DNA from 2 places in the Streptomyces sp. NPDC000229 genome. Region 2 is predicted to be linked to the other one. Evidence: riboswitches for the same ligand, from Rfam matches in the RefSeq annotation. Region 2 holds a riboswitch; the other holds the start of a gene.
The links. A riboswitch is a leader RNA that binds a small molecule or an ion and turns the genes downstream of it on or off. The one in region 2 is predicted to bind ZMP and ZTP.
Positions count from the first base shown of each region.

Region 1 (3,393 bases), on a different contig from region 2:
GACCGGCACGTACGGGGCATGCGGCTGCGCTACCGCCGGCGGCGCGACCAACTCGTCGCCGCACTCGCCGAACGGGCGCCCGACATCCACGTGAGCGGCATCGCGGCCGGGCTCCACGCCGTCCTGGAGCTCCCGCCCGGCACCGAACGGTCCGTCGTCCAGGCGGCGTCCTGGCAGGGCCTGGCCGTCCAGGGGCTGGACGGCTTCCGCCACCCGGACGTGCCGCCCGGCCGCGACGCCCTGGTGGTCGGCTACGCCACCCCCACGGACAGCGCCTGGTCGGGCGCCCTGGACGCCCTCTGCCGCGCGCTTCCCTGACGGGGGCGGGGGCGGGGCGGGGCGGGGCGCAGGCCCCGGCGGCGGCCACCGCGCCCGCCCGTTTCACCGCGCCGGGTGCCCCCGGCCGGGGCGCACGCCGGGCCACCCGCCGGCCTTGCACCCCCTGCCGGGGCCGCCCGGCCGGTCACCGGGACCGGGTCCTCACCGCAGCACCTGGCGCAGCTGTTCCAGGCCCCAGTCCAGGTCCTCCTTGCTGATCACCAGGGGCGGGGCGATGCGGATCGTCGAGCCGTGGGTGTCCTTGACCAGGACCCCGCGGTCCATCAGCTTCTCCGAGATCTCCCGGCCCGTGCCCAGGCTCGGCACGACGTCCACGCCCGCCCACAGGCCGCGGCCGCGCACCGCCTCCACGGCGCCACCGCCGACCATCAGCCCCAGCTCGTGGTGGAGGTGGTCGCCCAGCTCGGCCGCCCGCTGCTGGTACTCGCCGGTGCGCAGCATCGCCAGCACCTCCAGGGCCACCGCGCACGCCAGCGGGTTGCCGCCGAACGTCGACCCGTGCTCGCCCGGCCGGTGGACGCCCAGCACCGCCGCGCTCGACACGACCGCCGACACCGGCACCACGCCGCCGCCCAGCGCCTTGCCCAGCACGTACATGTCCGGGACGACGCCCTCGTGTTCGCAGGCGAACGTGCGGCCCGTGCGGCCCAGGCCCGACTGGATCTCGTCCGCGATGAACAGCACGTCCCGCTGACGGGTCAGCTCCCGGACCGCTGCCAGGTACCCGGCCGGAGGCACCAGCACCCCCGCCTCGCCCTGGATCGGCTCCAGCAGCACGGCCACGGTGTTGTCCGTCATGGCGAGGTCCAGCGCCGCCAGGTCCCCGTACGGAACGATCTCGAACCCCGGTGTGTACGGGCCGTAGTCCGCCCGCGCCTCGGGGTCGGTGGAGAAACTGACGATCGTGGTCGTCCGGCCGTGGAAGTTGTCCGCCGCCACGATGATCTTCGCCATGCCGTCCGGCACGCCCTTGACGCGGTACCCCCACTTGCGGGCGGTCTTCACGGCGGTCTCCACCGCCTCCGCCCCGGTGTTCATCGGCAGCACCATCTCCATGCCGCAGAACTCGGCCAGCTGCGCGCAGAAGTCCGCGAACCGGTCGTGGTGGAACGCCCGCGACGTCAGCGTCACCCGCTCCAACTGCGCCTTCGCCGCGTCGATCAGCCGCCGGTTGCCGTGGCCGAAGTTGAGCGCCGAGTAGCCGGCGAGCATGTCGAGATAGCGGCGCCCCTCGACATCGGTCATCCAGGCACCGTCCGCCGACGAGACGACGACGGGCAACGGGTGGTAGTTGTGCGCGCTGTGCGCCTCCGCGGAAGCGATCGCCTCTTGTGTTCTCGACACGGGGTCTCCGTTCGTCCTGCGGCGTGGGGCGGTGGTGGCGCCCCTTTCTATCGTCGCTCGCCATGCGGACGAAGAAACCTCGCTGCGGGTGTGGCGGCTAGGGTGGGCGGTACGCGCGGCGACTGGCGTACGGGGAAGCGACCCCGGGGGAGCCGTGCGCGGCAGACCACACGAGGGTGCCGCCCGCCTGGGCACCCGGAGACCTCGTCCGTGCTGCCGGCCCTCTGGAGGACGCCATGACCAGCCTTCCCCTTCCCTCCCACCACCCCGCCCTCGCCGCCTCCGACCCCGAACTCGCCGCGCTCGTCGGCGCGGAGGAGCGGCTCCAGGCCGACACCCTGCGGCTGATCCCCAGCGAGAACTACGTGTCGCAGGCCGTTCTGGAGGCCTCGGGCACCGTCCTGCAGAACAAGTACAGCGAGGGCTACGCGGGCCGGCGCTACTACGAGGGCCAGCAGAACATCGACCAGGTCGAGCTGCTCGCCATCGGCCGGGCCAAGTCCCTCTTCGGTGTCGACCACGCCAACGTCCAGCCCTACTCCGGCTCCCCGGCCAACCTCGCCGTCTACCTCGCCTTCGCCCAGCCCGGCGACACCGTGATGGGCATGGCCCTTCCGATGGGCGGTCACCTCACCCACGGCTGGGGCGTCTCGGCGACCGGCACCTGGTTCCGCGGCGTCCAGTACGGCGTACGCCACGACACCGGGCTCATCGACTTCGACGAGGTGCGCGAGCTCGCCCTGAAGGAGCGGCCCAGGGTCATCTTCTGCGGCGGCACCGCGCTGCCCCGGACCATCGACTTCGCCGCCTTCGCGGAGATCGCCCGTGAGGCGGGCGCCGTCCTGGTCGCCGACGTGGCCCACATCGCCGGCCTGATCGCGGGCGGCGCCCACCCGTCGCCGGTGCCGCACGCGGACGTGATCTCCACAACCACGCACAAGACCCTGCGAGGTCCGCGCGGTGCGATGCTCATGTGCCGCGAGCAGCACGCCAAGGCCATCGACAAGGCGGTCTTCCCGGGTCTCCAGGGCGGCCCCCACAACCAGACCACCGCCGCCATCGCGGTCGCCCTCCACGAGGCCGCCCAGCCGTCCTTCCGGGACTACGCGCACCAGGTCGTCGCCAACGCCAAGGCCCTCGCCGAGGAGCTCCTCGCCCGTGGCTTCGACCTGGTCTCCGGCGGTACGGACAACCACCTGATCCTGATGGACCTCACGCCCAAGGACGTCCCGGGCAAGGTCGCCGCGAAGGCCCTGGACCGGGCGGGGATCGTCGTGAACCACAACACCGTCCCCTACGACCCCCGCAAGCCGTTCGACCCCTCCGGCATCCGCATCGGCACCCCGTCCCTCACCTCCCGTGGCCTCGGTACGCAGGCCATGGCCGCCGTCGCCGACTGGATCGACCGGGGCGTCACCGCCGCCCGCACCGGAGACGAGGCCGCCCTGGCGGTGATCCGCGCCGAGGTCGCCGACCTGATGTCCGCCCACCCGGCCCCCGGCATCCCGGCCTGACTCCCCTGCCCGGCCGACCGGCTGCCGGGGCCGCCCGGGGGCGACCCCGGCCCGCGCCGGGGCGCCCCCGGCCCCTGCCCGGCCGACCCCCGGGCGCCCCCGGGCCCTGCCGTACGCAGCCCGGGCCCCTGGCCCGCCCTGACCGGTCCGGTCCCGCCCCGGCCCTGCGTACGTGGCCCCGCCCCTGGCCGCCCTC
Region 1 covers NZ_JBEPEL010000002.1:200,675-204,067, forward strand. Annotated here, with positions in the region: gene pdxR (MocR-like pyridoxine biosynthesis transcription factor PdxR) at 1-318, shown strand, start outside; gene rocD (ornithine--oxo-acid transaminase) at 481-1,683, opposite strand; ZMP/ZTP riboswitch at 1,792-1,883, shown strand; gene glyA (serine hydroxymethyltransferase) at 1,920-3,197, shown strand.
Region 1: it holds a riboswitch for ZMP and ZTP, as region 2 does, so the genes downstream of both, glyA (serine hydroxymethyltransferase) here and ABT360_RS05940 (bifunctional 5,10-methylenetetrahydrofolate dehydrogenase/5,10-methenyltetrahydrofolate cyclohydrolase) in region 2, are expected to answer to the same signal.

Region 2 (3,393 bases):
GGCCAGCGGAAGGTCGGCGGCGAGCGTCTCGCGGACCGGCTTGCCGTTCTCCCAGCTCTCCGCGACGGCCAGCCGCTCCAGGTTCGCCTCCATCCGGTCGGCGATCCGCAGCAGGACGCCCGCCCGTTCGGCCGGTGCGGTCCTGCCCCAGGCCGGTGCCGCCGCATGCGCCGCGTCCAGGGCCCGTTCGACGTCCTCGGCCGTTCCGCGGGCGATCTCGGTGAAGGGGCGGCCGTTGACCGGGCTCGGGTTCTCGAAGTACTGGCCGCGCGCGGGCGGTGCGTACGCCCCGCCGATCCAGTGGTCGTAGCGGGACTCGTACGAGACGATCGCACCCTCGCTGCCGGGCGCTGCGTAACGGGTCATCTGCGTGGCCTCCCTGGGACCGCGCCGTCGTCCGGCGCTCGCGGTGAGGCTAGGGACGCGGACGTTGCGAACCCGTTGCGACCACCGCGGACAGTTCTTCGTCCAAGGCCCGCAGACGCGCCTGTACAGGGGCGGCCCGACCCGGTGGCAAGGCGGCTGCCAACGCCCGCCACACCTCCAGGTCGTCCTCGCCCCACGGGCTGTGCGCCCAGTCGGCGAGCAGCGCCGGGTCACCCCGCGCGATCAGCGCCGCGCGCAGCTCCTCGGCCAGCCGCCCGCGCAGCCGCGTCACCGCCGGTGCGCACGAGCCGGGCAGCAGCGGCCCGGCGTACCCGCCCAGCGCCGCGGCAACCGCCCCTGAGGCGAGCCTGCGCCCCACGGCCTCGAAGTCCGCGTCGACCGGAGGCACCAGCCGGTACGGACGCGAGCGCAACACGCCGGGCGGCAACACCGCGCGCAGGCGGGACAGTTCGGCACGCAGAGTGACGGGGGCGACCGACTCGTCCTCGTACAGAGCCGTCAGCAGCTCCGCACCGCCCATACCCTGCGGACGGTGGGTGAGCACCACCAGGATCTCGCTGTGCCGACGGCTCAGGACCGTCCGCCGACCGCCCCCCACCAGCACCGCCTCGTCCCGGCCGAGCGCGGACAGCCGCAATCGGTCACCCGCCGCCGCCAGCGGATCCAGCAGCGCCAGGTGCGACTCCGCCGCCCGCGCCACCGCCTGCACGAACGCCAGGCTGTGCGGATGCGCCAGCCGGTCCCCGCCCGTGATGTCCACCGCGCCCAGCAGCCGCCCGGAACGCGGATCATGCACCGGTGCGGCCGCGCACGTCCAACCCTGCACCGGCCGCAGGAAGTGCTCCGCGGCGAAGACCTGGACCGGCCGGTCGACGGCGATCGCCGTACCGGGGGCGTTCGTCCCGGCCGCCGACTCGGCCCACCGCGCGCCCGCCACGAAGTTCATCCGGGCCGCACGGCGCAGCGTTCCCGGGTGTCCCTCGACCCACAGCAACCGCCCGTACGCGTCGCAGACGGCGACCAAGTGCTCCCCGTCCTGCGCGTACGCGCCCATCAGCTCCCGGATCACCGGCATCGCGGCCGCCAGCGGATGTCCGTGCCGGTACGCCGCCAGTTCGTCCTCTTCGAGCTCCACGTGGGCGGCTCCGTCCGGGCACACCCGGGCCCGTGCCGAGCGCCGCCACGAATCGGCCACCACCGAGCGCACGGGCTCCCCCGGCGAGGCGCCCGCGGTGAACGCCTCGTGCGCGCGGCGCAGCGCCCTCGCCCGCTCCATGGGATCCGCGCCCCGCTCCAAGGCCACCCAGGGGTCGTTCACATCGCCCTCCCCGATCGGAGCAGTCGCGCCCGTGTCATCGTCGCCGCGCAGACCGGCCCCCACAAGCGGGTCGCCGGAACAGACCCCTGGGAAGCGGCCGGAACCGTCCCGTAGAGTGGGCGGCGGGCCGTGACTGGCGCTTGGGTGGGGTACCACCGGGGAGCGGCCCGGCGGACCGACGTCACTGCCGCGCGCCTGGGCGATCCACTGACGACCGCTCGGGAGACCGCCATGTCCACCACCCCTGACACCGCCCGCCTCATGGATGGCAGCGGCTTCGCCCGCCGCCTGGTCGAGAAGACCGCGGCCCGCGCCGCCGACCTCGCCCGCCGCACCGGCACACAGCCCTGCCTCGCCACCGTCCTGGTCGGGGAGGACCCGGCCTCCGTGACGTACGTGAGGATGAAGCGAGCCCGCTGCGAGCAGGCCGGTATCCGCTCCCGCCACATCGAGCTGCCCGCCACGACCACCACCGCCGAACTGGTCGCCGCCCTCGACAGCCTGTCGAGCGACCCCGAGGTGCACGGCATCCTGCTCCAGCACCCGGTCGGCCCCGGGATCGACGAGCGAGCCGCCTTCGAGGCGATCGCCCCCGAGAAGGACGTCGACGGCGTGACCTTCAGCTCCTTCGCGACGATGAGCTTCGGCCTGCCGGGGTTCGTCTCCTGTACACCCGGCGGCATCATGCGGCTGCTCGACGCGTACGACGTCGACCCGGCCGGCAAGCGGGCCGTCGTCGTGGGACGCAGCGCCATCCTCGGCAAGCCCGCCGGGATGCTGCTGCTCGCGCGGAACGCGACGGTGACGTACTGCCACTCGTACACCGCCGACCTCTCGGCGGCCGTACGGGAGGCCGACATCCTGGTCGCCGCCGTCGGGCGGCCGCGCTTCATCAAGGGCGAGGACATCAAGCCCGGCGCCGTCGTCATCGACGCGGGCTACAACCCCGGCAACGTCGGCGACGTCGACTTCGAGACCGCCGCCGCCCGCGCGAGCCTGATCACCCCGGTGCCGGGCGGTGTCGGCCCCATGACCATCGCCGTGCTGCTCGCCCAGACGGTGGACGCGGCGGAGCGGCAACTCGCGTAACGCTGCGCCGTGCAGCTCAGGGGCGGACCGGGCCGTACGGGACGGCCCCGGGGTGTGGGCTGCACGGCAGGGTTCCGGGGGACGGGCTGCACCCCATGGCCCCCGCCGCCGGGCAGCATCGCTTGGCCCTGCGGCGGAGGCTGCACCCCATGGCCCCCGCCGCCGGGCAGCACCACTGCGGCTCGGCGGCCGGGGGGCGGCACCGCCGTGGCCTCCCGGCGGCGGGGCCGGTACCCGCCCCGGGCCCCGTGCCGGGCAGGGCGCGGTGGCGCGCCCCGGCGTCAGGCGTCGTCCGCCAGGGCACCGGCCAGGGCGGCGGCCGGGTCGGGGTCGGGCGGGCCCGCGGGGGTCCAGCGGCCGGACTCCTTGCGGTACGGCCACCAGCGGCCGTCACGGTCCAACCGGAGCTGTACGTCGGCCCCGGCCACCGTCCAGCGGCCCGGGCGGTCCGCCCGCAGCGGCGGACGCTCGTCGTCCTCCCAGGCGGTGTCGAGCCGTGCCTCGGCGCGCGCCGACAACTCCGGTCCGGGCGTCCATTCCTCCTCCAGTACGGCCAGCGCCTCCGCGCCGCCGAGCCGCCACGCGCGCGTGGCCACGTC
Region 2 covers NZ_JBEPEL010000006.1:122,554-125,946, forward strand. Annotated here, with positions in the region: gene exaC (acetaldehyde dehydrogenase ExaC) at 1-366, opposite strand, end outside; gene ABT360_RS05935 (GAF domain-containing protein) at 416-1,705, opposite strand; ZMP/ZTP riboswitch at 1,825-1,913, shown strand; gene ABT360_RS05940 (bifunctional 5,10-methylenetetrahydrofolate dehydrogenase/5,10-methenyltetrahydrofolate cyclohydrolase) at 1,937-2,794, shown strand; gene ABT360_RS05945 (SWF or SNF family helicase) at 3,076-3,393, opposite strand, start outside.